One region of the Salinispora sp. CH2A1_6 genome, then DNA from elsewhere that is predicted to be linked to it. Evidence: riboswitches for the same ligand, from Rfam matches in the RefSeq annotation. Region 1 holds a riboswitch; the other holds the start of a gene.
What was found. A riboswitch is a leader RNA that binds a small molecule or an ion and turns the genes downstream of it on or off. The one in region 1 is predicted to bind cyclic di-AMP.
Positions count from the first base shown of each region.

Region 2: linked by a shared signal. The riboswitch ahead of AC1UKG_RS08985 (coiled-coil domain-containing protein) and the one ahead of AC1UKG_RS20015 (C39 family peptidase) in region 1 are both predicted to bind cyclic di-AMP.

Region 1 is NZ_JBXEDG010000013.1:442,163-457,697, reverse strand. Features, by position in the region: gene AC1UKG_RS20025 (bifunctional cytidylyltransferase/SDR family oxidoreductase) at 1-909, shown strand, start outside; gene AC1UKG_RS20020 (CDP-glycerol glycerophosphotransferase family protein) at 899-2,593, shown strand; gene AC1UKG_RS20015 (C39 family peptidase) at 2,663-3,499, opposite strand; cyclic di-AMP (ydaO/yuaA leader) riboswitch at 3,724-3,857, opposite strand; partial or broken gene AC1UKG_RS20010 (spore coat protein) at 4,544-4,803, shown strand; gene AC1UKG_RS20005 (DNA topoisomerase IV subunit A) at 4,805-7,288, opposite strand; gene AC1UKG_RS20000 (DNA topoisomerase IV subunit B) at 7,360-9,417, opposite strand; gene AC1UKG_RS19995 (hypothetical protein) at 9,871-11,145, shown strand; gene AC1UKG_RS19990 (alpha/beta fold hydrolase) at 11,303-12,157, shown strand; partial or broken gene AC1UKG_RS19985 (adenylyl cyclase) at 12,240-13,615, shown strand; gene AC1UKG_RS19980 (metalloregulator ArsR/SmtB family transcription factor) at 13,622-14,035, shown strand; gene AC1UKG_RS19975 (cation efflux transmembrane domain-containing protein) at 14,032-14,733, shown strand; gene AC1UKG_RS19970 (LysR family transcriptional regulator) at 14,791-15,535, opposite strand, start outside.
Region 2 is NZ_JBXEDG010000003.1:869,264-884,798, forward strand. Features, by position in the region: gene AC1UKG_RS08970 (winged helix-turn-helix domain-containing protein) at 1-537, shown strand, start outside; gene AC1UKG_RS08975 (thioredoxin domain-containing protein) at 642-1,190, opposite strand; gene AC1UKG_RS08980 (STAS domain-containing protein) at 1,742-2,104, shown strand; gene AC1UKG_RS08985 (coiled-coil domain-containing protein) at 2,178-3,251, opposite strand; cyclic di-AMP (ydaO/yuaA leader) riboswitch at 3,267-3,391, opposite strand; gene AC1UKG_RS08990 (IS701 family transposase) at 3,408-4,649, opposite strand; gene AC1UKG_RS08995 (cation diffusion facilitator family transporter) at 4,925-5,839, opposite strand; gene AC1UKG_RS09000 (UvrD-helicase domain-containing protein) at 5,975-8,092, opposite strand; gene AC1UKG_RS09005 (alpha/beta fold hydrolase) at 8,189-9,106, opposite strand; gene AC1UKG_RS09010 (hypothetical protein) at 9,358-9,687, opposite strand; gene AC1UKG_RS09015 (DUF3145 domain-containing protein) at 9,999-10,490, shown strand; gene AC1UKG_RS09020 (glycoside hydrolase family 3 protein) at 10,588-12,324, shown strand; gene AC1UKG_RS09025 (lipoprotein) at 12,356-13,042, opposite strand; gene AC1UKG_RS09030 (carboxyl transferase domain-containing protein) at 13,158-14,582, opposite strand; gene fabF (beta-ketoacyl-ACP synthase II) at 14,605-15,535, opposite strand, start outside.

The sequences.
Region 1 (15,535 bases):
CCCGCCACGCCGATCAAGGTGATCGACGGCACCGACGAGAACATCAAGGTCACCCACCCGCTGGACGTGCACCTGGCGGACAAGCTGTTCCAGCTCGCCGCTGCCAAGGCGCACCGGCTGGCCGACCACCGGGCCTACACCGAGGAGCTGGCCGGCCGCACGATCGTCGTCTTCGGCGGCAGCCACGGCATCGGCCAGGAGCTGACCGAGCTGGCTCGGCGCTACGGCGCCCGGGTCTTCCCGGTCAGCCGCTCGAGCACCGGCACCCACGTGGAGCGAGCCGAGGACGTAGCGGCCGCACTCCAGACCGCCTTCGCCGCAACCGGCCGGATCGACCATGTGGTCGTCACCGCCGGGCTGTTGGAGAAGGGCATGCTCGCCGACATGGACGCCGGCACCGTCGACCAACTGCTCCAGGTGAACTTCGTCGGCCCGGTGACGGTAGCCCGCGCGGCCCTACCGTACCTTCGACGAACCCAGGGTCAGCTGCTGCTGTACACCTCCAGCTCGTATACGCGGGGCCGAGCCCGGTACGCGCTGTACTCGGCCACCAAGGCAGCGCTGGTGAACCTCACCCAGGCCCTCGCCGACGAGTGGGCCGAGGCCGACGTCCGGGTCAACTGCGTCAACCCGGAGCGCACCGCCACGCCGATGCGTACTCGGGCGTTCGGCCCAGAACCGGCGCACACCCTACTCACCGCGGCGGCGGTGGCCCGGGCCTCGCTGGACGTGCTGCTCTCCGGGCTCACCGGTCAGGTGATCGACGTCCGCCGTGCAGACGACGAAGAGACGGAGTTGCCGGCTGTCCTGCCGGTGCAGGTCGGGCGGGAGCGCGAGGAGCACCCCGCGGAGCCGACGGAGGCCGGCCACCGTGCGGAGCCGACGGAGGCGGGCCACGGTGCGCGGTGACCTGGTCCGGAAGCTGATCGCCCAGGGCCTCTCCGCCGGCCTGGCCGTGCTGGCCTTCGTCGTGCTCGCCTTGACCGGTGCGACCGGCTGGGGTCTCGGACTGGCAGTCGCCGCGCTCGCGGCCACCGGCTGGCAACGGCGGGTTCGACCGCAGGCCGACAGCGTGGCCGAGACCACGCTGCTCGCGGCGGGGGTCCTGATCGGGTACGCCCGTCGCCTCGACACCGGCTTCGACCCCGCGCTGGCCGCGACGGCGCTGATCCTACTCGGGCTGGTCCTACTGGTCGGACCGCTGCGGACCGCAGCCGACCGGGAGATCCGCACCGCGAACCTGCCGGTACGCGACTGGTCGCCCGTGCTCGCCGCCGAACTGCCGACCGTCCTGCTCGTGCTGCTCGCCGTGGTCGCCAGCGCGGCCGCGGTGCCCCTGCCGGCCTGGGTGGCGCTGGCCGCCGCCCTGCTGGTCGCTTCGGCCGCCGGCGCGGGGGCGCTGGACCTGGCCCGACGGCGTTTCCGTCCGGCCGCCGAGGGGGGACCGGTGGGCCGGGCGCTGCGCCGGCACCGGCCCGAGTTCCTGCTGTACTTCTCCGCGCCCCCCGGCTCCGAGTACCAGGTGACGATGTGGCTGCCGTACCTAAAGCGGCTCGGTCGGCCGTTCCTGGTCATGCTGCGCGAGCCGGAGTTGCTGCCGACCGTCGCGGCGGCCACTGATGCCCCGGTCGCGTACTGCCCCACGCTGCCCGCGATGGACGAGGCGCTCGTGCCGAGCCTGCGGGTCGCCTTCTACGTCAACCACGGCGCGAAGAACGGCCACTGCGTCCGCTTCACCCAGCTCACCCACGTGCAGCTACACCACGGCGACAGTGACAAGGCCCCCAGCGCCAACCCGATGTCGGGGATCTTCGACCGGATCTTCGTCGCAGGTCAGGCGGCGGTCGACCGGTACGCCCGGGCCGGCGTGCACCTACCGGCGGAGAAGTTCGTCCTGGTTGGCCGCCCTCAGGTGGAGGGGATCGAGGTACGCCGTGGGGCGGTGACCGCCGCCGCGCCGACCGTCCTCTACACCCCGACCTGGACCGGGCATCACGCGGACGCCAACTACTGCTCGCTGCCGGCGGCCGAGACAGTGCTGCGGGACCTGCTTGCCCGGGGTGCGACGGTGATCCTGCGAGCCCATCCCTACACCACGCAGAACCCAACCTCGGCCCGACAGCTGGCCCGGCTCCACGAGCTACTCGCCGCCGACCGTGGGCGGACCGGACGGGGCCACGTCTTCGGGGCAGCGGCCAGCCGTGAGCTGACCCTGACCGACTGCGTCAACCGCTCCGACGCGCTCGTCTCCGACGTGTCGGGGGTCATCTCCGACTACCTCTACTCCGGCAAGCCGTACGCGGTGACGGACATGCTGGACCTGCGCGACCGGTTCCCGGCGGACTTCCCGCTCGCCGCCTCCGGCTATGTGCTGCGGCACGACATGTCCAACAGCGGCGAGGTGCTGGACCGGCTCCTCGGGGACGACCCGCTGGCCGAGACCCGGTGGGCCACCCGGACCCGCTACCTCGGTGACTTCCCCGCCGAGTCGTACGCCGAGGGCTTCCTCGCCGCCGCTCGGCGGGAACTCGATTCCGGCGGCGGCGTTCCGACGCCACGCGCCGCCGGGACGGCGGTCTCCCCCACCGGCTGACCGCGCAGATACGACGACGGGCGTCGGTCCCCGTGGTGGGGACCGACGCCCGGGCGACAAAACTGTCGGTCAGGCGGAGTAGCCGCGCGTCGCGGCCCAGTCCGCCAGGGCGATCGTGGTCATCCAGTAAGAGCTGGTGGCGGGGTTCGCCGAGTCAGCGATCTGCACCAGACGACCATCATCGTCGTATCCGACCACGGCGACGTAGTGGCCGCCCGGGAAGGAGTGCCACCCCCCGGCGGTGTCGGTGGCGGAACCGGCGACGTTCACCACCACGCTCCGGTCATCAGTGATGGCCTCGACCACGTCGGCCTGGAGCTGGTCCATCTGCGCCGGGGTGGCCGAGCCGCCGGAGATCATCCGAGTCTGGTAGGGCGCGCCCTCCACCTCGGCGTTGAGCACCCGCGTGGTGTCCTCGGCCGAGTCGGTGCCGAACTGGTCGGTACCGAGCGGGCCAGCGAGTTCGTTCTGTGTCCGCTCGATGCCGGTGGCGCTGAGGGCGTTCCGGACGGCAGCCGGGCCGCAGTAGTAGAAGTTGATCTGCGCCTGGTAGTCGTACTCCAGCACCTTGGAAGTCGGTGGCTCCGGTGCCGCCTCCTTGGTCAGGTCCGGGTCCGCCGCGCTCGACGGTGCGGCACTGAACGACTCAGCACTCGACGGCGCGGCACTCGACGGCGCGGCGTTGACCGCGACCGCCTCGGGGCTCGGGTCGGCGACGTCGCCGGCCGCGGAGACGGCGGAAGCCGGCTGCGGCGAGGTGGAGCCCTCGTCGCTGCCGACGGCGAGGGCGCCGGCACCAGTGGTCACCACGAGCACGGCAGCCGAGGCGGCGGCCAGCTGGTATGGGCGCTCCGTGGTCAGACGGCGGAGCTGTCGTTTAAGGCGATGTTTCACGGGATCCTCCACAGGCGGTCGGGGCTGTGGCGCACCGCGCCGTTGGCGGGCAGCAGAGATGGCCGCACGAAGCCGGAATTCGCGCGCCGGTGGCCACGGGGGGACTACGCCCGGCCTCAGTGCCGGGCTATGCGGGATAGATCAGCGCCCGGCGGCGGGCCGGACGGACGCGGACCCCGCAGCGCCGTGGAGGCGGCGGAACGCCCGCTGGGCGAAATAACGCTGCACGGAAACGGGACTCCTTCCAATACCGCTGACCGGGTTAGCTGACGGATTCGGACGGGAAGTTCGCCCTACCGCAAACTCGCGGATTCACCCCAGATAGAACGGGTCCCCGGTTTGCCTGTCGGCAATTGAGCGGGTCGGCACGGCGTCGCCTTTTGCGATCGTCAACCGCACCGGACGCGCCGACACTACTGGCCAACCACACCCCCGCCAACCCACCCTGACCTGCTAAAACATCGATCATGGCAAAATTTTCGGACAGCGCTCCCGGCCCTGAACCAATGGGACGGTAGGCGGTCACGGTACGCCTGACCAGGAACGGGACGGCTCGCCGAAATTTGCTACCGACACGCTTGGTTAATCGAACAGTCTGCGCTGCTTGACCGGTTCGACCGGACTATGAGCAGCCTCATAGAAATCGACTACGTTCAGGCAGCAAGCTACAACAGTGCCGGCTGTAGCTTCGCCCCGAATCCCGCCACTGGACACTCCGCAGGAAGCCATCGAGAAACTGAGAACCCCGGCAGCGACGGTGCTGTCGCGCACCGCGGCAGCCGGGCGACCCCATCGGGGCGGCACCGATCCGGTCGGCGCCGGGAGCCCACTACTACCGGGGGGACGGTTGCATCCGGCTTACCGAGCGCCCTGAACTCCTGCGAGACCAGCACACCGTCTGAAACAAGGTGGTCCGCCGATGGGGGTCCGGGTCGTTCGACGCTATGAACGGAACATTGATGGCCAAACACGCCAAGTGGTGTCGACGGAGTCGTCCCTACAGGTGGTCGCCGATGTGCGGGCCGGCGACCTGGTGACCCAGGCGAGTGATCCGAGGGCATCGCGGCCGGGCTCGGCGAGCTGACCGCGCTGACCGTCACCGGACCGGCCGGGAACTCCGCCCGCACCAACGCCGTCCGGACCCTGGGCAAGCTGCTCACCTCCGCAGAACACCGGGCCGAACTCGCCGCTGTGCCTGGCCGTTGGTGGAAGAACGAGGACAGGCCCGCGTGGCTGGTGCTGACCGGGTCAGGTCAGCCGCCGGCAGGAGCGTCCAAGCACTTGTCGCAACGCCCGTCCCCGGCGGCCAGCGGTAGGTCAGTCGCGGTCGATCTGATGGCCGATCACGGCGGGGCCGAGCAGCACAGCGAAGCCGCTGCCGTCGCGACGCGGATCAGCCGCGGGCAGTTCCACCGGCTCACCATTCACCGTCGCACCAACCGGGCGCGGACCGACCCAGGCGACGGCCACCTCGGTATCCCCCTTGAGGAAACGCTGGGAACGTACGCCGCTGGTCGCCCGCCCCTTCGCCGGATAGGCCGCGAACGGTGTCACCTTCACCGTGGCGCCGGTCGAGGTGACCACCATCGGCTCACCGTGGGCGGGATCGTCGGTGCGGACCGCGCCGAAGTACACCACCCGTGCGGCATCGGGGAGGCTGATTCCGGCGACGCCACCGCCACGCAGTCCCTGCGGACGGACCGACCCCGCCGGGTAGCGCAGCAGCGACGCCTCCGAGGTGACGAAGGCGAGGCTCTCAGCTCCGTCGGTCAGCCAGGTCGCCCCGACCACCTCGTCCCCATCCCGGAGGCTGATCACTTCGAACTCGTCGGCGCGCACCGGCCAATCCGGAGCGGCGACCTTCACCATGCCCTGTCGGGTGCCGAGAGCCAGCCCTGGCGACCCCTCCGCGGACGCGCCCAGCGGCGCGATCCCCACCACCGTCTCCCCCGGTGCCAGCGGCACCAACTCGGCCGCGGACATCCCACCGCGCAGGGAGACCGTGCCGGACTGCTCGGGGAGCACCGGCAGCGGCAGCACGTCCACCTTGAATGCCCGGCCGCCGCTGGTGACCAGCAGAACTTTGCCGCGGGCCGTGGAGTGGGCGACGGCGCGTACCGCGTCGTGCCGGACCCGGCCATGCCGGCGATGCCCCTCGACCGCCTCCTCCGACTCGGCGGCGGTCCGGGCGACCAGCCCGGTTGAGGAGAGAATCACCTGGCAGGGGTCGTCGGCGACCTCCAGTGGGCCGGCCGGCACCGACGCGGCGAGCACCTCCTTCAGATCCCCGTCCACCAGGGTGGTGCGGCGCGGCGCGGCGAACTGCTTCACCACCGCGCCCAGTTCGCCGGAGACGACCTTCCGCAGGATCTTCGGGTCGTCCAGGAGCCGGGACAGCTCGGCGATCTCGCCGCGCAGCTTCTCCTGCTCGGCCTCCAACTCCAACCGGTCGTACTTGGTGAGCCGGCGCAGCGGTGTGTCGAGGATGTAGGTCGCCTGGATCTCGGAGAGCCCGAAGCGCCGCATGAGAGCGTCCTTCGCGGCCTGCGCGTCCTCGCTGCCCCGAATCAGCGTGACCACCTGGTCGATGTCGAGCAGCGCGACCAGCAGCCCATCCACCAGGTGTAGCCGTTCCTCCCGCCGACGCTTCCGGTATGCGCTGCGTCGGGTCACCACCTCGTACCGGTGGGCCAGGAAGACCTCCAGTAGGGCCTTCAGCCCCAGGGTCTGCGGCTGCCCGTCCACCAGCACCAGGTTGTTGACGCCGAACGACTGCTCCAGCGGGGTCAGCCGGTAGAGGTCGGCGAGAAGGACCTGTGGATTCACCCCGACCTTGCACTCGATGACCAGCCGGGTGCCGTTCTCCCGGTCGGTGAGGTCCTTGACGTCGGCGATCCCGGTGAGCCGCTTGGTCTTCGTGACCTCGTTGGTGACGGCGGCGATGACCTTCTCGGCGCCGATGCCGTAGGGCAGTTCGACGACGGTGATCGCCTGCCGGCCGCGGCTGCCCTCGATCGGGCCGATCTCCACCTTGGCGCGCATCCGCACCACGCCGCGGCCGGTCTCGTAGGCCCGCCGTACCTCGTCCAGGCCGAGCAGCAGCCCACCGGTCGGCAGGTCCGGCCCCGGCACGAACTCCATCAGCTTGTCCAGCGTCGCGTCCGGGTGGTTGATCAGCCAGCGGGCGGCGGAGACCACCTCACCCAGGTTGTGCGGGATCATGTTGGTCGCCATCCCGACCGCGATCCCCGAGGCACCGTTGACCAGCAGGTTCGGGAAGGCGGCCGGCAGCACGGTGGGCTGGGTCAACGAACCGTCGTAGTTCGGCCCCAGGTCGACCGTCTCCTCGCCCAGCTCACCGACGAGCAGCATCGCCTCCCGCGACATCCGGGCCTCGGTGTAGCGGGCCGCGGCCGGCCCGTCGTCGGGGCTGCCGAAGTTGCCGTGCCCGTCGATCAGGGGTGCGTTCAGGGAGAAGTCCTGCGCCAGCCGGACCAACGCGTCATAGATCGCCACGTCGCTGTGGGGGTGGTACTTGCCCATCACGTCGCCGACCACACGGGCGGACTTGACGTGCCCCCGGTCCGGGCGGTGGCCGGACTCGTACATCGACCAGAGGATGCGCCGGTGCACCGGCTTGAGCCCGTCTCGGGCATCTGGCAGGGCGCGGGAGTGGATGACCGAGAAGGCGTACTCCAGGTAGGAGTCGGAGACCTCGGTGACCAGCGGATTGTCGAAAACCCGAGCGCCCGCCTGGTCGAACGCGGACAGGTCGACCTTCGGGCCCTTGCGGCGTGCCATGACTCAGCTTTCCCCTCGGACTGTTTCCGTGCTCGTGCCGGTGCCCGCGCGAACCGCGGCCGGTCCGGGTCTCATGCGTCGATCGCCTCACGGTCAACCCGGTCGGCGGAGGCGATCAGCCAGTTCCGGCGGGGCTCCACCTTCTCCCCCATCAGCAGTTCCAGGATCCGTTCGGCTTCCTCGGCATCCTCGAGGGTGATCCGACGGACCGCCCGGCCGGCGGGGTTCATCGTGGTCTCCCACAACTCGTCGGCGTCCATCTCACCCAGACCCTTGAACCGCGGGATCGGAGTGACGATCTGCTTGCCCGACTGCTCCAGCCGCCGGACGGTCGCCTCCATCTCCTCCTGGGTGTAGGTGTAGATGGTCTGCGGCTTGCGCCCCTTTGTGGTGATCTTGTGTAGGGGCGGCATCGCCGCGTACAGCCGGCCAGCCTCGATCAACGGTCGCATGTACCGGGCGAAGAGCGTGATCAGCAGCGTCCTGATGTGCGCGCCGTCCACGTCGGCGTCGGCCATGATCAGAACCCGGCCGTAGCGCACGGCGGCGAGGTCGAAGGTGCGCCCCGACCCGGCCCCCAACACCTGCACGATCGCCGCGCACTCGGCGTTGTCCAGGACCTGCTGCAGGTTCGCCTTCTGCACGTTGAGGATCTTGCCGCGGATCGGTAGCAACGCCTGGTACTCCGACGAGCGGGCCAACCGCGCCGTGCCGAGGGCGCTGTCCCCCTCGACGATGAACATCTCGCTGCGCTCCACCCCGGTGGACCGGCAGTCGACCAGCTTCGCCGGCATCGACGCGCCCTCCAGGGCGGTCTTGCGCCGCGCCGCCTCCTTCTGCTGCTTCTGGGTCAGCCGGACCCGGGCGGCATCGGCGATCTTCTGGAGGACCGTCCGTGCCTCGGTCTTGGTCTTGCGCTCCTCCAGCCAGGCCTTGAGGTGTTGCTCGACCAGGCGCTGGAGAACCTTGGTGATACCGGCGGTGGAGAGCTCGTCCTTGGTCTGGGAGGTGAACTGCGGCTCCGGGACGCGCACGTGCACGACCGCGGTCAGGCCCTCGAGGATGTCGTCCAGCGTGGGCGGATCCTCCTTGGCCTTGAGCAGGCCGCGGGTGTTTCGGATCGCCTCGGCGAGGGTCCGCGTCAGGGCCCGCTCGAAGCCCTTGCGGTGGGTGCCGCCGTGCGCATTGCGGATGGTGTTGGTAAAGCACTCCACGGTCCGCTCGTACCCGGTGCCCCACCGGAAGGCCACCTCCACCTCGGCGCGACGCGGCACGTTGGACTGCATCACGCCGTTGGCGTCGGCGGCGTTCTCCCGGTACGCCCCTTCGCCGCGGACCAGCAGGGTACCGGAGACCGGGCGGTCACCGGCCGGGGCGAGGAAGTCCACCATGTCGGTCAGACCGTTGGGGTAGTGGAACCGCTCCTCCACCGGCTCCGCTCCGGTGTGGTCCCGCAGCAGGTAGCTGACCCCGGGGACCAGGAAGGCGGTGTTGCGCAACTTCATCCGTACGGCATCGGCGTCCAGCGCGGCGCCGACCTCGAAGTAGCGCGGGTCGTACCAGTAGCGGATCGAGGTGCCGGTGCGCTGCTGACGCTTCGCCGCACCGATCACCTGCAGGCCCGGGCCGGCCGTGAAGGGCGCCTGCGGCCCGTCGCCGCCGAACGCGCCCGGCACCCCGTGCCGGAACGACATCGTGTGGATCTTGCCGCCGCGACGGACCGTCACGTCGAACCGGCGCGAGAGGGCGTTGACCGCCGATGCACCGACACCGTGCAGGCCGCCGGAGGTCTTGTAGCCGGAGCCGCCGAACTTGCCGCCGGCGTGCAGCCGGGTGAGCACCAGCTCGACCCCCGATATTCCGGACTTCGCGTGCACGTCGGTGGGGATGCCGCGGCCGTCGTCGTCCACCTGCACCGATCCGTCGGCGTGCAGCGTCACCTCGATGGAGGTCGCGTGACCGGCGACCCCCTCATCGGTGGAGTTGTCGAGGATCTCGTTGACAAGGTGACCCACGCCACGGCTGTCCGTCGAGCCGATGTACATCCCCGGACGCTTACGGACAGCGTCCAGTCCCTCGAGATGCGTGAGGTCGTCGGCCTCATACAGGGTCTCAGGCTCTGCGGTCAACTGGTCGTACTCCCCAGGTCTCGGCGGGTATGGTGCCACGCACGACAGGTATGGGCCGGTGCGGCACGCCGCAGCGAGCCTAGCCGTAGGCCCCGACGGGCCCCGCTGGGCCCGTTCGCCCGGCCACAACCGGAGTAACGGGTCGGGGCCGTCCAACGATTCCGGCCGTGACCCAGGCGACAGGCGTCCCCGAGTGCGGCGACGCCGGAGCCGACACCCGTGGGCCCCGAGCGGGCCGGCATCCTGCCCCGGGCGCGCAGGCGCGTCCGGTCGCTCCCATCGGGAGCGGCCCGGCCCGGCCAAGCACCCCCATCACCACGAGATCGACGAATATTTTTCACCACAAAACCCACGGCCGTGAGATTTGTTACTAGTGAGTATTGACACTGTTATCGATGGCTGATTTGATCACTTCCAGTCGATCTTCCATATCTCGATAGGGGTGATCATCACATGTCCAGATTGGGTCGTATCGTCCTGGCCGTCGGCATCGCCGTCGCCACGACCACATTCTCTGCGACAGTCATATCGCCGGCTCTGGCCGAGACACCGCTCACCGCTCCGGCCGGCGCACCACCCACCGCTGCCGTAGCGCTCGGAGACAGCTTTGTCAGCGGCGAGGGCGCCGGGGCGTACACCCCCGTGGTCGACATCAACGGGGAGACCAGCACCTTCCCCGGATGGTCCGCACCGAACAGCGCGGCCTACTTCTGCCACCGCTCGGCGAACGCCTCACTCCACCGGGCCGACCTGCCCGGCATCGAGAACCGCTTCAATCTCGCCTGCTCCGGCGGACAGCCGGCCGACATCGCCAACGCCTCCGCCGACCGGGCGAACGGGCGCCAGGTCGCCGCCCAGCTCGACCAGCTCCGCGCGGTGGCCCAAACCCACGATATCGACCTGGTCCTCATCGGCGTCGGTTCGAACAACAGCTCGTTCACCTTCGGCACGGTGGCCGAGAAGTGCGCGACCCGGTTCATCTCCGACGCCTGGATCGGCTGGTGGGAGTTCTGGGCGCACCCCTGGGCGGTGGAACAGGATCCCTGCTCCGACGCTGACCTGGCAACCGCCGCGGAGCTCGCCGCGGCGACCGCGGAGACCAACGCCGCCGTGCGGCAGGTCCTCAGTACGCTCGCCGAGGTGGACGCCGACGGCGAGCACCGGGTCGTCCTCCAGGACTACACGAACCCGTTGCCGGAGCAGCTGGACCAGGCCTACTGGACCGAGGACAACCGGGACGACACGCGGGACAAGTTCCGCGACCTCGGCCGCGAACGGTACGCCGCCGGGTGCCCGATCCACCGCGCCAGCATCGCTCCCGGCCACCGCTTCTCGCAGGGTCTGGGCACAATGGTGAGCCAGGTCCACACCGACGTCACCAGCGAGTTCCCCAACGCCGACGTGGTCCTACTCAACGTGCAGCAGGCCTTCGACGGCGCCCGGCTCTGTGAGACGACAGATGGTCCGCAGAACGCCCTCGCCACCGCCGTTCGGCTGATGGATGGGCCCACCGGCACCTACGTCACCAGCCTCGAAGGGGCAGACAAGCTCGACATCAACCGAATCGCCGGCACCTGCGTGGATCACTTCCAGACGTGCCAGGAGTCGTGGCACCCGAACGCCGCCGGTCACCTGGCGCTCGGGCAGTGCCTGACCGGCGCCGCCGCCACGAGCGCCCGTGAGGTCTCCTGCGTCCGCTCCCCGACCGGCGCGATCACGGTGAGCTGACCCCTAACCGCACCCCGACGCCTCGCGGATCCGCGCACCGATCGGATCCGTGAGGCGTCTGTGTTTCCCGGTGCACCGACGCCAGCCCGACCAGATCGACGTGACGACAGTCACCGATTGGTTACTCGTCGGTAGATTCACCCCGTAGATTGGGCTGGTGAATGCGGAATACCAGCAAGAATTCGTCGAGGTCGACGGAGCCCGCCTCGGTCTGCAGATCTATCCGGAGCCGGCGGAGACCGCCGACGCCCCGCTGGTGCTGATCTCCCCCGCCATGGGCGTCCCCGCCCGGTACTACCGCCCGTTCGCCACCGCGCTCCGCGCCGCCGGGCTCGCCGTCGCGGTCGCCGACCTCCGCGGCACCGGAGCGAGCACACCGCGCCCGAGTCGCCGCTGCCGCTACGGGTACGCGGAGCTGGCCACCGATGTCGGCGCGGTGCTGGCGGCGTTCAAGGAACAGCGAAACGGCCGGCGCACTCTCCTGCTCGGACACTCCCTGGGCGGCCAGACGGCCCTGCTGCACCTGGCGCTGACCCCCGGGCACGATGTGGACGGGCTGGCCCTGGTCGCCGTCGGACTCCCCTGGTGGCGCAGCTATCCGCCCGGACCGCGGGGTTACGGCGTCCTCCCGTTCTCCCAGACGATCGCGGTCGCCACCCGACTGCTCGGGGTCTGGCCCGGCTGGGGCTTCGGCGGGCGGCTGGCGCGCGGGGTCGTCCGGGACTGGGCCTACACCGCCCGCACCGGGCGCTTTCCCCGACTGGCCGGCGTGGATGCCGAGGCGGCGCTCCGCGACCTCCGCACACCGGTGCTGGCGGTCAGCGTGGACAACGACCAGTACACCCCGCACGAGACCATCGACCACCTCTGCGCCAAACTCACCAGCGCTCCCATCACCCGCGAGCGCCACGGGGCCGAGCCGGGCGGCAGCCCGCTCGACCACTTCAGCTGGACGCGCACCGCAGCGACCCCGCTGGCCGCCCGGATCGCCCAGTTCGCGACCCAGGGGTAGCCCGAGAAGAGGTCTGTCCCCGGCCGCGAGGGGACAGATCTCTTCTCGGCTGGGGTGCGGCGAGCTCCTCCGAGCCGGGCGAACAGACCGGCACGCCTACCTCTTCCTACCCGGCGAATACGGCAGCGCCGACCAGCCGTTGCAGGTCAAGCTCGGCTACTACACCCAGGTCTCCGGCCTCGGCGCCACCCCCACCGACGTCCAGGTCAACGGAAAGATCGAGGTCTACAACCGCTGCCTCGACGACGAGGGCACCAGCAACTGTCTCGCGCTGGTCAACTTCTGGCGCACCCTGTCCAACCCGGCACTGCGCATCGACCCCGCCGGGCAGGACGACTGCCGCTCCTCGGCGAACTTCTGGGCGGTGTCGCAGGCCGTGTCGATGCGCCGCCTCGATGTCAGCGGCGGCACCCTGTCCCTGATGGACTACTGCACCGCCGGTCCGCAGTACGCCAGCGGCGGCTTCATCGCCGACTCCCGGCTCCCCGAGGTCGTCAACGGTTCGCAACAGCAGTGGTTGACCCGCAACAGCGAGATCGACAGCTGGTCCAACGGCGTCTGGAACCAGGTCTTCACGGGCGTTGCCGGCGCACCGGCCGACGACAGCTCCCCGACCCGCCGTACACGACGCTCGACACCACCCCGCTGAGCCGGGAGAAGCCGTACCTCTTCGTCGACGATCGGGGCCACTACCAGGTACGGGTGCCGACTGCTCGCCGCGACACCCGGGGCGTCTCCTGGGCGACGGGCCGCACCCCCGGTCGGACCATTCCGATCCGCGACCTCCGCATCGCGCGTCCTGGTGACTCCGTGCAGACGATCAACCGGGAGCTGGCGCGGGGCAAGCACCTCCTGCTCACCCCCGGCCGGTACGACATCGCCCGGAGCATCGAGATCCGCCGGCCGGGCACGGTCGTCCTCGGGCTGGGGCACGCCACCCTGACCGCCGTGGAGGGCGCCACACCCCTCAACGTCGCCGGTGTTCCCGGCGTCGTGGTGGCCGGGGTGACCATCGACGCGGGGCTCCACGAGTCGCCGGTGCTGCTCCGGGTCGGCAACCGGCACGGACGCCACCACCGCACGCCACAGAACCCGATCACGCTGTCGGACGTGTACTTCCGGGTCGGCGGGCCCCACATCGGCCGGACCCACACCGCGCTGGAGGTCAAGGCCGACGACGTGTTGATCGACCACACCTGGGTGTGGCGGGGCGAGCACGGCACCACGATCCTCTACCAGAACGAGTTGCCCTACGACCCGCCCACGCAGGCCGACTGGATGAAGGGCGAGGTGCAGGGCTGGGCCGGCTACAAGGTCAACGACCGGGTACGGCACCACACGCTCTACGGCGGCGGGGTGTACGTGTACAACCGAAACAACCCGTCGATCCATACCGAAAACGGATTCGAGGTACCGGACCGCCCGGGAGTGCAGCTCCATCGCGTGATGACCGTGAACAGAGTGATGCACCAGCAGTGCTATCATCGCTGCGTGACGATTGGTTCCTCGACGGCACCCGCACCCTCAACGAAGGCACACCCTTCGGGGCTCACACCGGCCGTCGCACTGTTTCGGTCTCTCGGCGACCCGGCCCGGCTGGCCATCCTGCACCGGCTCACCCGTGGTGAGGCCCGGGTGGTGGACCTCACCCGCGAGCTGCGACTGGCGCAGTCGACCGTCTCGAAACACCTCTCCTGCCTTCGGGACTGTCAACTGATCGACTTCCGGGTCGAGGGTCGCCAGTCGTTCTACGCGCTGGCCCGGCCCGAGCTGCCCGCCCTGCTGCGCTCGGCGGAACAACTCCTCGCCGCCACCGGCGAAGCCGTCGCCCTCTGCCCGACATACGGCTCGTCCACGGATCGAGGGGACGACGCGTGACCACCTCCACCCTGACCCCCCAGCGGCGTGCGCTCCTGTCCCGCCGCAGCCTCTGGCTGGCCTACGCCACCGCCGGATACAACCTCCTGGAGGGCTTGGTCGCGATCGCCGCCGGCGCGGCGGCCTCCTCCACCGCACTGATCGGCTTCGGCCTCGACTCGTTCGTCGAGGTGTCCAGCGCGGCCGTGGTGATCTGGCAGTTCCGCTCCCGGGTGCCGGAGGAGCGGGAACGGCTGGCGCTGCGACTGATCGGTGTCTCCTTCTTCGCCCTGGCCGCCTGGATCACCGTCGACGCCGGGCGCGCGTTACTCGGCGACGGAGACGCCAGCCCCAGCCCGGTCGGCATCGGCCTCGCCGTCGCCTCGCTGATCGTCATGCCCCTGCTGGTTCGCGCCAAGCGGCGTACCGGCCGGGAACTCGGCTCGGCCACCGTCATGGCCGACTCCACCCAGACCGCGCTCTGCACATACCTGTCCGCGGTGCTCCTCGTGGGCCTGCTCCTCAACGCCGGGCTCGGCTGGTCCTGGGCAGACCCCATCGCCGCGCTCGCCATCGCGGCCGTCGCGGTACGGGAGGGAATCGCGGCGTGGCGGGGTGATCAGTGCGACGACTGCGGGCCGCCCACCCGCACCACCGCTGACCCGGCACCGAGCTGCGCCGACGGGTGCCAATCCGACGCGGCCACACCCCAGTCGTAGCCGCTCCGGCGGTGCGCGTGCCCGGCAGGCCAGGGACGAGCGGCTGCCGGGCCGCCGTTACCGGCGGGCCACACCCAGCTCGGGCCCGCCCCGTGCGTCCCGCGGGGAGCTCAGGATCCGCGCGGTCAGGGCAGGCAGCACCTGTGCCAGATGAGATGGTTGCGGGGGTCTGGTCACCAGCGAGAGCACGACCTTCCCCGGCACCGGGGAGGGCAGCAGGCGGTCGGTGCGGTCATCCCACCAGCGTGCCGCGAGGTCGGGAACCACGGCCGGGACCTTACGGTGCCGGGCGATACGCAGGGTGGCCTCGACCGTGGGGCCCGGCTGCGGGAGCGCACCGAGCCCGGACAACCCTGCGTGCAGGTGCTCACCGGCCAGATCAATAGAGGAGTACAGCACTTCCCTTCCCGCTAATGCCCTCCTCCCGACGGCCAGGGGTGCGGTGTCCGCGGGCAGGACGAGGACCAACGGGGAGATCCCGATCCCGGTGACCTGGAGGCCGTGGGGCAGGACGGCCTGGTCTGCGATCGTGACGATCGCCGCGTCCAACAGGCCCTGGTGGACCCGGCCGATCAGGGTGGGGCCGTGCTCGACCTCAGCCTGAAGCGTCACGCCCGCGAGTTCGATCCGGGCGGCAGTGAACACGATCGGGGCCAGCGCCTGGATCGTGCCCAAGCTCAACGACGGGGCCTGCATCGCGGCGGCGAGCTGGGCGGGGAGGGCGTCGAGGTCAGCCAGCAGGCGTACGGCTCGCCGGGCCAGCTCCCGCCCGGCCGGCGTCGGGCGGGCCCCGGTCGTGTCC
Region 2 (15,535 bases), on a different contig from region 1:
CGGGCCGGAGATGACCGGACGGCCGAGGCGGCCCTGCCCGACTGGCAGGCAGCCGCGGCGGCGGACTGGCCGTTGCTGGTACGGGTGGAGGCCGCGGTGCTGAACGCGGTGCTGGCCGAGCGGGCGGGGGATACCCGACGGGCGCACCGAACCCTCGAGGCCGCCCTCGACCTGGCTGGCGCGGAGGGGGTCCGGCGGCCGTTCACGCGCGGCGATTCGGAGGTGTGGGACCTGCTAACAGCCCATCTGGACACGGGTACGGCGCACTGGTCGGCGGTGAGCGAGTTGGTGCGCGGGGCGGCGGGGCCGGCCGAAAAGGCCGAGCCTGCCGGGGCTGCGCTGGCCGAGCCGCTGACCGAGCGGGAGGTGACCATCCTGCGCTATCTCCAGAGCATCCTCTCCAATGTGGAAATCGCGGCAGAGCTGTCATTGTCGATTAATACCGTGAAGACGCACGTACGGAACATCTACCGCAAACTCGACGCTACCCGCCGCCGTGAGGCCGTCCGCCGGGCTCGGGACCTCCGGCTGATCTGACAACGGCCCCAGACCGCTTCCGGATCGTGTCCCCGTCCTGGTCCCCAGCTGCACCTGCTGCTGGCCGCCGCGGGGCGGCGGCCAGCATCGGCGAAGCGCGCCGATCATTCCCGGCAGGCGGCGTCAACCGCGGCCAGCAGGTCGGCGAGCTCGTACCCGCCGTTGTGTCGGGCACCGTTGACGAACAGGGTCGGGGTGGCCTCCACGCCGCTGCGGATGCCGCCGACGAAGTCTCGCCGGACCCGGTCGCCGTGGGCCTGCTGTTCGGTCTCGGCATCGATTTCGGCAGCGGAGAGGCCGAGCTGTCCGACGCCGAGCGAGAGGTGCACCGGGTCGAGCTGGTCCTGGTGTTCGTACAACCAGTCGTGCATGTCCCAGAATCGTCCCCGGATGCCGGCCGCCTCGGTGGCGTGGGCGGCATTCTCCGCGTACGGGTGCAGGTTGGAGATCGGGAAGTGTCGGTAGACCAGCCGGACCAGGTCGGTCCGCTGGCGGAGTAGTTCGGTGAGATTGGCGTAGGCCACCCCACAGAACTGGCACTGGAAGTCCGCGTACTCAACGAGCGTCACCGGCGCGTCCACCGCTCCCCGGACGTGGTCGCCCTCCGTCACCGGGGTTCGGAGGAGTGGGGTGACCTGGTGTGGGGTCGTCATCACCGCACCACCCAACAGTTGCCGCGTGCCGACCAGGTCGGCACGTTCGGATCGGTCATACCTCCCACTGTCGCTGGTGGCGGGGTGAGGGCGGCTCACCCGGCCCGGATGGTTCCCGAGCATGCAGCGCCGGCGCGACCAGCTGGTTGTGGGCCGGCCGAGGCCCACGTGCCCGCGACCACGCCGGGCGGCCGGGGTCTGCGCGTTTCGTCGCATCGGGCCGCTACATTGGGCCGTGACTGTTTCGGGTCTCGGGCACTCCGGCCCTTGACTCGGGGGGTTGAGAACTGTTCGGGTTGACGACTGTTCGGGTTCTGAGCTGTTCGGGTTGTGAGCTGTTCCGGATGGGAGATGGTCGGGTTGGGAGCTGTTCCAGTTAAAAGTCAGCTCCGTAACCGGAGGGTGAAATATTCGGAAAAGAGCGGCCTGGCATTCGAACCCCAAGAATTGCTCATCCCAAGGGGTGGCGACCGAGTGTGCCGGAGGAATACTCTCGGTCGCGGCCCGCGTACTGATGAGGTGCCTGTTGGTGGGCGAGTGGAGGTGCTCACGTGAGCCTGTCGATCGTTAAGGCGGTCCTACCCGGGAGCGTCATGGAGATCTCGCCGCGTGGTGAGATCGATGTCGACACCGCGTACGAGGTACGTGAGGCGGTCGCTGAGGTCCTGGCGAAAGGCCGTCCTCGCCGCATCGAGTTGAACATGCGGCTGGTGACCTTTATCGACTCTGTCGGCATCAGCGCGATGGTCGCCGGCTTCCAGACCGCAGAGGTGAGCGGCGTGAAGCTGGTGATGACCGAGCCGAGCCGGTTTGTGCACCGGCAGCTCTGGGTTGCTGGTCTACTCGGCCTTTTCGGCGCCCCCGAGCCCTACATCGAGGGGGCGGCGGCCCCAGAGGTCCTGCCGGGGGCCTGAGCCAGCCTGTCCCCGGCGGTGTTCGGGCCGGGAGTTGTTCGCCAGCGGAGGGCTCCCGACCCGAACACCCGGGTCAGTAGACCGACAGGTGCACGTGGTTGGTGTGGTCGCTGGACGGGTCGCCGGCGGCCCCGCTGTACGATTTCCACCCACTGCTGGGCAACCAGATCTGTCGATACCAGATCACGTAGAGCACCGCGAGCTGGTCGGCGTTGTCCACCAGGAACGCCGCCAGGTTGTTGCCGTATGTTCGGTCGCCGCCGGTGGCGTCTTTGCCGAAGCCGTCCTGCTGAGCGGCGAAGTCGCAGGCCCGGCCCTTGGGGTGCTCGCCGGAGCTGCCGGAGCGGAAACAGGACACGTAGCGGGTGAAACCTGCCGCCTTGGCCTCGTTGAGCGCATGCAGCGTTCGCGGGGTAATGCAACCGTCCGCCGGGGTGGGGTCATTGACGCTGCACGTTTCGGCCGGCCAGGAGCCATCCGGGTTGCGTGGGGCCGGGGCCGCCTGGGCCGAGTTCTGGGTGGTGTTGGTGTTGGCGGCTGCGGCTGCGGCTGCGGCTGCGGCGCGGGCCTGCTCATTGGCGACCGTCAGCGCCTTTTCTGCCTGCTCTTTGCGCTGGGCCATCAGGGCCTCTTGCTTGCGCTGTTCGATGATCTCGGCTTCGACCGCGCGAGTGTCCTGGGCGATCTGCTCCTGGGTCTCCTGCAACTCCTGGAGGGCCTGGTTTTCGTTGGCGACCACCGCCTCCAGCGCCGCGACGCGGTCCAGGAAGTCCGCCGATGAGGTGTTGTCGAGGAGCACCGACGCCGTGCGCAGTGGACCAGTGCGATAGGCCTGGTCGGCGATCTGCTCAACCAGCTTGGTGCGCTCGGTGTGCTCGGCCTTGGTGGTCTTGAGTTGGGCGGCGAGTTGCTGCTGCCGCTGCACCGACTCGGTCAGCGCCCGCTTGGCGTCCAGGTATCCCTTGCTGGCTGCCTCCAGCTCGGCGCGAAGGGCCGGGGTACCGCCCTCCGGGTCGTCGGTCACCGCGTTCTGGCGGGCGGAGGGGGCGGCTACCGCGGGGCCGGCCGGGGCGAGGCCGGCACTGAGGGTGAGGGCCAGGATAATCAGGGCCGCCACTCGGGCGGCGCGGTGTCGTGCGGGTGCCACTGCTGGCATATGCAGATGTCCTTCCGTCAACCACCGACCGGGTTAGCTGACGGGTTCGGGACGGAAGATCCCTACCGCTGACGCGGATGCACCCCAAGGTACCTGGTTCCCCGGTTCACCCTGGCGGGTGATTAGTACTCCAGCCGGGGATTGTGATCACGGTTCGGTGAGGGCTTGTCGGGTGTAGTGGCTGGTCATGGCTCGTGCTTGGTGACGGCGTCGGCGTACGGACCAGAGCAGTGGGTCGCAGCGGCGGCGGCCGGGTTCGATGATCAGGGTGTTGAACAGGTGGCGTAGTTCGTTGACGGTCAGTGCGATCAGCCCGGCCGGGTCGGGGCGGCTGCGGTGCGTGGTCGCGGCGGCGAGGAAGGCGTGGGCGAGGATCGCCAGGGTGGTCCAGCGGTGCCAGGACGTCCAGCGGCGGTTCTGGTGCTGGTCCAGGCCGAGTTCGGTCTTTGCGGCTTGGAACGACTCTTCGATCTTCCAGCGGCGGCCGGCGACCAGGACGAGGCTGCGTAGCGGGACCACCTCGGGTGCCCAGCAGCGGTAGAAGGCCAGCTCACCAGTGCGGCGGTTGCGGCGGATCAGCAGCCAGTGGTGCCCGCCGTGGGTGTCGGCGGCGTGCGGCAGTGCCGTGAAGGACCAGTCGTAGTAGCGGTGTCCCTTCGCGCCTCGACCCGCGGACACCCGCTGCCAGGCGGTGGCAGGAAGACCGGCGGCGAGGGCGTCAACGCGGGAGACGCCAAGCCCGGTGATCACCTGATGTGAACAGGCCACGGCTAGGACGTAGCCCAGTCGTAACTGACGCAGCCGTGCGCTCAGGCGCGGATCGTTGCCGTAGGCCTCGTCGCCGGCTACCCATCGGCATGGCAGCCCGGCGGTGACCGCTGCGGCAATCATCCGAGACGCCAGCTGCGGCTTGGTCGCGAACCGCACCTGCTCAGGGACACCGGCCTCGGTACGGCGCTCGGCGTCGTCGCACCAGGACTTGGGCAGGTACAGCGCCGTGTCGAGCATCGCGTGACGAGCGTCGGTGGCGTAGGCGAGGTGCACGGCGACTTGACAGTTCTCAATCTTCCCGGCGGTGCCTGAGTATTGCCGCTGGACGCCGACGGTGTGCCGGCCCTTCTTCAGATCGCCCGTCTCGTCGATGACCAGCACAGCCTCGGCATCACCGAGGTGGTGGCCGACGAAGGCGCGGACATCGGCCCGCACCTGCGCATCGTCCCACTTCACCCGGGTCAGCAGGTCCTGCATCCCGTCCGGACCCGTGTCACCGGCATGCTCCGCGATCGTCCAGCAGTTCTTCCGCGGCAACGGCGCCAGCAAGCCCCGGACAAAGTCACGCACCCGACGGCGAGGCTCCGGCCTGCGGAAACGCTGCCCGACCGTCAGCATCAAGTCGTCGAACAACACCCGCCACCGCTGGGCGTCTACCCTGTATCCGGCAGCCACCGCTGCATCATGGTCAGTCCACACAACCGTCCATGATCGGCGGTGGCTGCCCTCGTTCCCGCATCGCATCAAACCCCAGCTCAGTCAAGGTCAACAACCCCGGCTGGAGTATTAGGCAGCGGCCCCGCCGGCACCGGTGGGTGCCGCCTGGCGCAGGCCGGCTCAGAGCCTAGCCGGTGTTCCTGAGGCGGGTGTACCCGGCAGTTGAGCACGAATTGCTACCACGCGACGGACCCGCAGTCTCCGCTGTCCGGCCCCGATTCGACCTGTAGCGTCGTGTGCTCGATTCGGAAGTCCTCCTTCAGTGCGGACCGGGCGGCGCCCAGGACCGCGCCGACGTCGGCGGCGGGGGCGACGGTGAGGTGCGCGGAGGTTACCTCCATGCCGGAGGTGAGGGTCCAGATGTGCAGGTCGTGCACCTCGTTCACCCCGGGTACGGCGACCAGCCGGTCATGTACCGCGGTGACCTTGAGGTGTTCCGGCGCGGCCTGGACCAGGATGCGTAGGGCTGCCCGGCCCAGCCGCCAGGTCCGCGGCAGGATGAACACGCCGATCGCCACTGCTACGAGCGGATCAGCCCATCGCCAGCCGGTGCCGGCGATGACCAGTGCCGCCGCGATCACGCCGAGGCTGCCGAGCAGGTCGCCCAACACTTCGAGGTAGGCGCCCTGGATGTTGATGCTCTCCTTTGCGCCCGGACGCAGCAGCGCGAAGGCGACGATATTGGCGAGAAGGCCCAGGATGGCCACCACCAACATGGGCCCGGTGCTGACCTCGGGCGGATCGCCGAAGCGGCGGACGGCCTCCACCAGTACATACACCGAGACGGCGGAGAGGAGCAGGGCGTTGGCGAGGGCGGCCAGTACCTCCAGCCGGTAGAGCCCGAAGGTGCGCTGCGGATCCCCACCCCGGCGTCGGGTAGCGGTCAGTGCGGCGAGGGCCATGCCGATCCCGAGGACGTCGGTGAACATGTGCCCGGCGTCGCTGAGCAGGGCCAGAGATCCGGTGCGGACGGCGGTCACCGCCTCCGCCACCATCAGGGCGGCGAGCAGGGCGAAAGCGGCCCAGAGGCGCCCCCGGTGCCGCTGCCCCGCGTTGGCTACCGCCCCGTGGTGGTTGTGTGCTGCACCCACTCGGACACCTTCCGCCGGCGGTCCGGTCCTGTGCCCAACTTATGTTCACATCGCGATGTGTGGAGCAACCTTCCCCTGGGCGGTGCGAAACGGTCGAGCACCGGCCACCGGACAGGTCGACCGTGGTGCGTCCGTTCAGCCGGACAGGTCGACCGTGGTGAGTCGTTGGGTGGCGCGGGACAGCGCGACGTACAACGTCCGCACGCCCGACCCCGGCTCCGCGCGGATCTCGCCCGGGGCGACCAGGACGACGCCGTCGTACTCCATGCCCTTGGCCTCCAGGCTCGTCACCACCTGCAACCGGGGCGCGTCGAGCCCGTCCAACCAACCGGCGACCTCGGCCCGGCGCGGCACCGGCGTGATCACGCCGACCGTGCCGGGGACCTCGGCGAGCAGGGTGTTGACCGCTGCCAGCACGGTGGTCTCCAGCTTCGCCGGCGGCACGCTCAGCCGCACCGGGGCAACCCCGGTGGAGCGGACGGCGGTCGGCAGCGGGAGGTCCGGGTCAACCTGGCGGATCTCGGCCGCCGCCACCGCGAAGATCTCCGCCGGGTTGCGGTAGTTGGTGGTCAGGGTGAAGTGGTGCCGGGCGCGCCGGCCGAGCGCCTGGTCGCGGGCTTGAGTCAACTCCGCCGGGTCGCCGGTCCACGCCGTCTGCGCGGGGTCGCCGACGACGGTCCACGAGGCCAACCGCCCCCGGCGGCCGATCATGCGCCACTGCATCGGCGACACATCCTGGGACTCGTCCACCACCACGTGCGTGTACTCGCGATAGTCCTCGGGGCGTTCCCGGGCTGCCTCTCGGGCGGCGCGCTGCCGATCGGCGAACGTGCTCAGCTCGCGTACCCCGCCCGCTAGCTGGAACGGGTCCCGCCGGGGCCGGGCTGGCTTCATCGGCTTGCCCAACAGGGCGTCCAACTCATCGAGCAGCGCGACGTCGGCCACGGTCAACCCCAGGGCGGCCCCGGCCCGGTACGCGTCGCCGAGCAGCCGGACCTCGTCGGCGGAGAGCACGCCCGCGGCGTACCGGCGCAGCCGCTCGGGCGCGGCCAGCCAGCCGAGTACGTGCCGCGGGTGTAGCCGCGGCCACCACGCCTTGAGAAACTCGCGGAAATCCGTCCGGTCGGCCAGCTCGTCCTCGAACGCCCGCTGCTGCGGCAGACCGGGAATGCCCAGCTGCCGGGCCTGCGCCCAGAGCGCGGCGAAGACGCCGTCGAAGCCGACCCGGCGTACCTCGTTGCGCCGCGCCCCCCGTCGTAACGCCCGATCGCGGATCGCGTTCAGCTCGCGACTGTCCACCCGAAGTAGCTCGCCCCGGTAGAGCAGCCGCAACTCGTCCGGGGTGCCCGGCGCTGCGTCCCGGGCGGCCCGCTCCAAGACCCGCCGCATCCGCAGCGAGCCCTTCACCGCGGCGACCTCCGGTGGGTCGGTACGGGTCGCACGCAGCCCCGGGAAGAGCCCACCGAGCGCGGCCAGGGTGGCGGTCTCCTCGCCCAGCGACGGCAGCACCGACCCGATGTACTCGACGAACACGGCCGACGGCCCGACCACCAGAATGCCCCCGCCGGCGTACCGGCTGCGGTCGGTGTAGAGCAGGTACGCCGCGCGGTGCAGGGCCACCGCTGTCTTGCCGGTCCCCGGGCCGCCGGAGACCACGGTGACACCGGAGCCCGGGGAGCGAATCGCCTCGTCCTGCTCCCGCTGGATGGTGGCCACAATGTCCCGCATACCGCGTCCGGTCGCCTGGGACAGGGCGGCCAGCAGGGCGCCGTCGCCGACCGTCGTCATCTCCGGTGGAGTGGCAGCCGGGTCGAGCAGGTCGTCCTCGACCCCGGTTACCCGCTCTCCGCTCGAGGAGATCATGCGGCGGCGAATCACGCCCAGCGGCTGCGCCGGGGTCGCCTGGTAGAAGGCGGCGGCGGCCGGGGCCCGCCAGTCCACCACCAGCGTCCCGGCATCCTTGTCCCGGATGCCGAGGCGGCCGATGTGCAACACCTGCCGGTTGTGCAGGTCGAGTCGGCCGAAGACGAGCCCCTCGTGCTCAGCGTCGAGCAGGTACCGGCGCTGCGCCGCGTGGAAGACCATCGCATCCCGCTCGACCAGCGCGCCGAAGTTGCCGACCCGGGCCAGGCGATAGCCGTCGGACTCGGCGCGGACCGCCGCTTGGCGCAGCTCGGCGAGGCGTGCGTACACCCGGTCCAGGTGCCGCTGCTCGACGGCGATCTCCTGCTCCAGCTCGGTCCGGTCGGTCAACGTTCGTTCCTCCTGGGCGTCGGCGACCAGCGCGGTGGTCAACCGCACGAGAGTACGCCCCGGCCGTGTCCCGGATGTTTCCGGTGCGGTGCGGCCCTACCGGACGACCGGCGTGGGGCCGTCGAGAACCTGGCCCAGCACCCCGGCCAGGGCGGAATTCACCGCGCCGGGGCGTTCCAGCATCAGCAGGTGACCGGCTCCGGGGCACACGATCCGTCGGGTTCTCGGCAGTGCGGCCGCGATGGATTCGGTACACGGCAGCGGGGTCAGCCGGTCTCGATCGCCGACCAGCGTGGCGCTCGGCAGGTGCGCCAGGGCGGTCAGGGTCGCCAGCCGGTGTTGGGCCCCGATCGAGGCGCGGAACCCGCCGATCGAGCGGAGCGACGCGTGGGCAACGGCGTGGGTGACCAGGTGAAGGTCGGCCGGGTGGTACCGGTCGCCGAAGAGTATCCAGCGGATACTGGGCCGGAGGGCGCGGAGTAACGGCCGGGGTGGCGGCCGGGTTCCGCAGCGGGCCAGGAGCCCGGCGCCGGTGCTCTCCGCGAGCCGGATCAGCCGGGCGACCCGGGGCGACAGGCCATAGACGGTGTGCGTGTCCCCCTCGGCGGTGGTGGAGACGAAGACCAGAGCGGCGACGCGGGCGGCGAAGTGCGTGGGGTGGCGGTGGGCGTACTCCATGATCGTCATTCCGCCCATGGAGTGGCCGATGAGCACCACCCGCCCGGTCGGGATGACCGCATCCAGTACCGCCGCGAGGTCGTCGCCGAGTTGGGCCAGGGTGGCGGTGGGCAGCGTCATACAGCTGGATCGCCCGTGCCCGCGCGCGTCGTAGGTCACCACCCGTACCTGAGCGCCGAAACGGTCTCGTAATTCGGCGACCTGCCGGTGCCAGATGCTTCCGTCCAGCGTCCAGCCGTGTAGCAGCACGGCGGTCACCTCGGCGTCAACCGGACCGTCGGTGTCGATGTGCAGGCGAACAGCGTCCGCGAGGTGGAGTTCCCGTACGTCCGGCATCGCCGCCTCCCTGGGCCGCGCGGATCCGTCACCCCGGCGGTACCCGGTGGCAACACCGGCTACCTGTCATGACACCACGGGACAGCTGCCGGAGGAAGATGGCCGCTGGTCCGGGTGGCACGGGCGCTGCGCTGGCCGCGGTTGCACGGCGGCCGGGTAGCACGGCGCTTGGCTAGCACGATGCGGCCCGCCGGGAGATCCCGACGGGCCGCATCGTTCGTTGCTCCCCGAGTGGGGCAGCTGGCGGAGGGTCAGCCCTCGAAGACGCCGGCCTCAACGAGGCGCTTCTCGGTGGCGTCCCAGCCGTCACCCGGGTGGGTGGTGTTGAGGGAGTTCAGCTCCGCCCGGATCTTGGCGGAGTGACCCGCGGCGGCCAGCGTCCGCATCTCCTCGACGAAAGCGTCGGAGTCGGTGCGCAGGTGCGCGGTCTTGCCGTTGGTCAGGTTACGCACGTATGCGTTCCGGCCGCCGTTGAGTGGGATCAGGTACTTGAACTCGCCCAGCACGCTGAGGGCACCACCCTGGCCAGCCTGGCCGGCCCGGACAGACGCGCGCGCGGTCTTTGAGGTGTTGCTCGCCACGGAGGTACTCCTTGCAGACGTACGGGAGGACGCGGGTAAGACGTCCGGGGGCTGGTGCGGACCTCACCCCATGGGTGATCCCGCGGAGAAGTTCGCGGCACAGGCCGCCAATGGAACTGTACACGAGCGTAGGGCCGGGTTGGCCACCGCCTCGGGCTGGTCCAACGGGCTCACCCGACCGGCTATTCCGGGACCCGAATTTTCCGAATCCCTGGCGCACCATCCGTCACACCAGTCATGATGTGCCCCGGTAGCCACCTGGCGCGACGAGGTCGTAGGGGAAGACGTACCTCGCTCCCCGGGAGGTCACCGTGCCAACGCGTGGCGTCGTATACGTCCACTCGACCCCGCTCGCCGTGTGCTCGCACGTCGAGTGGGCGATCGCGCGCGTCCTTGCGGCGCCGGTCAACCTGCAGTGGACAGCTCAGCCCGTCGACCCCGGCGCCCGCCGGGCGGAGTGCGGGTGGACCGGTCGCCCCGGAACGGGCGCCGAGCTGGCTGCTGCCCTCCGGCAGTGGCCCATGATTCGTTTCGAGGTCACGGAGGAGCCGAGTCCCGGCACCGACGGAGAGCGCTTCATGTACGTCCCGGGCCGTGGGCTCTTCCAGGCAACCATCGGCGCGGCCGGCGATATTCAGCTGGGTGAGGACCGGCTGCGCAGCATCATGGCCGATGCCCGGGCGCCCGAGGCCCTCGCACACGCCTTGGAGAAGGCCCTCGGGGCGGCCTGGGACGCCGAGTTGGAGCCCTACCGGTACGCCGGTGACGGCGCTCCGGTGACGTTGCTCACCCGCGTCGGCTGAGGGCTGCACCCACGAAGGTGAGGGCGTCCCGTGTTTCGGTGGCGGTCATTCGGCGCGGGTAGGGTCGACTTGCCCCGACCGGCGTCGAGAGAGTGGGATGGCTCGCGTGTCGATACCTGCACGACGGGGCGGTGTCGCGGTCATCGCGCTGGCCGCACTCACTGCCCTGCTTCTTGCCGGCTGCACCGGCGGCCCGGGGCGCGCGCAGCCGACCCGGGCGACGAGTGACCCGGCGGCCGGCCCGCCGCCTACGGGCCCGGTCGAGGATCCGGCGGCCAGTGCCGCCGCCCTGGCCAACACGCTGGCGGATGAGGACCTCGTCGGCCAGGTGTTGATGCCGTACGCCTACGGTGCCGCCGCTGATCAGGTCTCGGCTGGCTCGGCCGCCGGCAACCAGGAACTGGCCGGCGTCGACACCCCCGCCCAGATGATCGCGAAGTACCGCCTCGGCGGTCTCATCCTCGTCGGCTTCAGCGCGGACGACCCGACCAGCGGCAACCAGGAGACCACCAACGTCGACAGCCCGGAACAGGTCCGGGAGCTGACGACCGGGCTGCGGTCCGCCGCCGCCAGCCTGGCCACCGGCGAGGCGCCGTTTCTGATCGGCACCGATCAGGAGTACGGGGTGGTCACCCGGATCACCGACGGGGTCACCATGCTGCCCAGCGCGTTGGCCGCGGGGGCGGCCGGCAGACCCGAGCTGACCGAGGCCGCCTGGCGGGCCGCCGGCACCGAACTCGCCGCGATGGGCGTCAACGTGGACTTCGCTCCCGTCGCCGACGTGCTGGTCACCCCCAGCACCGTGATCGGGTCCCGGTCGTACGGCGCCGATCCGTCGATGGTGGCCGAGCAGGTCAGTGCGGTGGTGAGCGGTCTGCAGGCGACCGGCGTCGCGGCAACCCTGAAACATTTTCCCGGCCACGGGCACAGCGCCACCGACTCCCACGAGGAGCTGCCGGTGCTGCCGCAGCCCCGCACCGTGCTCGAGATGGAGGCCTGGCGTCCCTTCGCGGCCGGTATCGGGTCCGGTGCCCTCGCCGTGATGTCCGGGCACCTCGACGTCCGCGCGGTCGACCCGGGCACCCCGGCGACGTTCTCGCACACCCTGCTCACCGAGGTGCTCCGCGGCGAGCTCGGCTTCCAGGGTGTGGTGATCACCGACGGGATGAACATGGCTCCGGCCAGGCGCTGGTCGCCCGGCGAGGCCGCGGTCCGTGCGTTGAACGCCGGCAACGATCTGATTCTCATGCCGCCGAACGTCGGCCAGGCGTACGACGGGCTGCTCGCCGCGCTGCGCGACGGCTCGCTGCCCCGAACCCGGCTGGTGGAGGCGGTGACCCGGGTGCTGACCATGAAGTTCACCCTGGCCGGTGCGGCCACCCCGGAACTGGATGTCGTCGGCGCGCCGGCCCACCAGGCGGCGGCCACCGAACTCGCCACCGCCGCGGTGACCGCGCTGCGCGGCCCGTGTGGCAGCCCGGTCTCCGGGCCGGTCACCGTGACCGCCTCCGCCGGCCGGGAGCACACCCGGGCGACGCTGATCGAGGAGCTGACCGCGGCCGGGGTGCCGGTGGCCGACACCGGCGGTGCCGTGGTCCATCTGGTCGGCTACGGCGACAGCGCCGACGATCTGAGCGCCGACGCCGCCGTGACCGTCGCCATGGACACCCCGTACCTGCTGGCCGAGGCGGACTCCCCGGCGTTGCTGGCGACCTACTCGTCGAGCCCGGCGTCGATGACCGGGCTGGCGCGGGTGCTGGCCGGCGAGGCCGCCCCCGCCGGCCGCACACCGGTGCCGGTATCCGGCCTGCCGGCCACGACCTGCGGCAGCTGAGTTACCTGGCCGACGCCAGCCGGTCGACGCGTCAGCCCGTCGTTCGTAGCCCTTGTACCGCCAACCGGTACGCCGGCAGCACATCGGATGCCTCGGTGATGAGACCCTCGTTGACCGTGAACAGCAGGGACTGCCCATCCGCCGGTATGGCCGCCGCCCAACTCCGGCTGACCTCGTCGAGCAGGTCGTTGTGGCTGACCCAGGTCGCCTCCACGCCGGTGAGGTCACCGACGGTCAGGTCGCGGAACTGCGCCTCGGTGGCCTGCTCGAGTGACGTGTCGGCGAGGTAGGCGTCCAGGGCCGCCCGAGGCGGGACACCCTGCTCGGTGCTCCAGACCCGGAGGAAGCCGCCGCCTGCATCGCGGCCGTCCACCTCGCACCGGGCGGTGGCGCCACCGCGGAGCAGCATTATCGCCGCCATCTCGGCGGCCAGCTCCGGATCAGCAGCGGTCGCCGGGTCCAACTCGACGGTCTCGGCCTGCCAGCCCGCGGCGACCGGGAAGGTGACCGGCAGCGGGCACGGCCCGTCCGCGCCACCGGCGGCACCGTCGGCGCTGGCCGGGGGAGTTTCGTCGTACCAGGGCTCGCCGACGGCCGTGTTCTCGACCGACGAGCCGGCGTCGGCCGGCTCCTCCTTCTCCGCGCCGCAGCCGGCCGGAACCAGGAGGGCGAGAACGGCCAGTGTGGCCGGTAGACGATGACGCCGCACAGTACACATCCCGAGGATCGAATTACACCGACGCTGCGCAGCGTACCGGCGACCCACCGGGATGGAGAATGCGGCAGCCCCCGGACACCGCGGTCGGCGGTGCCCGGGGGCCGTCGGATCTCCGCTAGAGCGGGATGTTGCCGTGCGCGCCACGGCCGGCCGGTGCCGCCGCGAGCGCCTCAGCGATCTGTCGGCGGGTCTCGGCCGGCTTGATGACGTTGTCGACCACACCGATCTCCAACGCCCGGTTCACTCCACCCGCGACCCGGATCTGCTCCTCGATCAGCTCGGCGCGCAGCGCCTCGCGCTCCTCCGATGGCGCTGCCGCCAGCTTCTTGCGGTGCAGGATGTTCACCGCCGCGCTGGCACCCATCACCGCGACCTCCGCGTTCGGCCAGGCGAAGACCGCGGTCGCGCCGAGGGAACGGGAGTTCATCGCGATGTACGCGCCGCCGTACGCCTTGCGGGTCACCAGCGTGACCCGCGGCACGACCGCCTCGGCGAAGGCGTGCAGCAGCTTCGCCCCGCGCCGGACCACCCCGTCCCACTCCTGGCCCAGCCCGGGCAGGTAGCCGGGGACGTCAACGAGCACGATCAGCGGTACGCCGAGCGAGTCGCACATCCGCACGAAGCGGGCCGCCTTCTCGGCGCTGGAGGCGTCGAGGCAACCGCCGAGCCGCAGTGGGTTGTTGGCGATGACGCCGACCGTCCGACCGGCGAAGCGCCCCAGGGTGGTGACGATGTTCGGGGCCCACTTGGCGTGCAGTTCGACACCGGGCGCGTCGAGCAGCGCCTTGACCACCGGCTTGACGTCGTACGCCCGGTTGGTCTCGGCCGGCATCTTCGCGGCCAGGTCGTGCCCGTCCTCGGCGGTGGCGGGCACGTCGTCTGGGCAGAGTCGGCCCTGGTGGCCGAGGAGGGCTGTGAGCCGGCGCGACTGGGCCAGCGCCTCCTCGTCGTCCCGGCACGTCACGTGTACGACGCCGGAGCGTCGGCCGTGCGGTTCGGGGCCACCGAGGCGGGCCATGTCGACCTGCTCGCCGGTGACGCTGCGGACGACCTCCGGGCCGGTCACGAAGATCCGGCCGGCACCGCTCATCACCACGATGTCGGTGAGCGCCGGCCCGTAGGCGGCACCCCCCGCGGCGGGACCGAGCACGACGGAGATCTGTGGTACCCGGCCGGAGGCGCGGACCATGGCGGCGAAGACCTGACCGACCGCGTCGAGCGCGACCACGCCCTCGGCGAGTCGGGCTCCGCCGGAGTGCCAGAGCCCGAGGACGGGCACCCGTTCGCGGACGGCGGTGTCAATCGCGTCCACGATGTGTCGGCAGCCGTCGATGCCCATCGCGCCGCCCATCTTCGTGGCGTCGGTGGCGTACGCGATGGCCGGTGTGCCCTCGATCTCGCCACGGGCACAGAGCACACCGGAGGTGTCGCGTGGGGCGAGTAGGCGGAGCGTGCCCGCATCGAACAGGGACCGGAGCCGCAGCTCCGGATCCCGATAGTCCACGGTAGACGTTTCGGGGCCGGCAACAGTGGTGGTCACGTGAGCCTCCAAGGCTGTGGTCTCAGGCCCGCGTGAAGACGAGAGCCACGTTGTGCCCGCCGAAGCCGAAGGAGTTGTTCAGCGCAGCGGGGATCTCCAGGTGGCGCGCCTTGTTAGCGGCCACATCCAGGTCGAGACCGTCATCCGGGTCGTCCAGGTTGATTGTGGGTGGCACCACACCATCCCGAATCGCCAGGATTGTGGCGATCGACTCTAGGGCGCCGGCCGCGCCGAGCAGGTGCCCGGACATCGACTTCGTCGACGTCAGGACGGGGTGGTCGCCCAGCGCCTGGCGCAGTGCCTTGATCTCGGCCAGGTCGCCGACCGGGGTTGACGTGGCATGGGCATTGACGTGCATGATGTCGTTCCGGTCGATGTCCGCGTCGGCGATCGCCTTCGCGATGGCCCGGACCGCGCCGGCACCCTCCGGGTGCGGCTGAACGATGTCGTAGCCGTCGGAGGTTATTCCGGCCCCGGCGAGCCGTGCGTACACCCGGGCACCGCGGGCCGCGGCGTGGTCGGCGCGTTCCAGCACGATCGTCCCGGCACCCTCGCCGAGCACGAAGCCGTCGCGGGCCTTGTCCCAGGGGCGAGAGGCCTTCTCCGGTTCGTCGTTGCGGGTGGACATCGCCCGCATCGAGGAGAAGCCAGCGATCGGCAGCTGGTGGATGACCGCCTCGGTGCCGCCGGCCATCACCACATCGGCGCGCCCGGCACGGATCATGTCCATGCCGAGGGTGATCGCCTCTGCGCCGGTGGCGCAGGCGCTTGCCACGCTGTGCACGCCCGCGCGGGCGCCCAACTCCAGGCCGACCCAGGCGGCGGGGCCATTCGGCATCAGCATCGGAATGGTGTGCGGGGAGACCCGCCGTGGGCCGGAGGCCTCCAGGATGTCGTCCTGGGAGAGCAGGGTCAGTGCGCCGCCGATGCCCGAGCCGACGCTGACGCCGAGC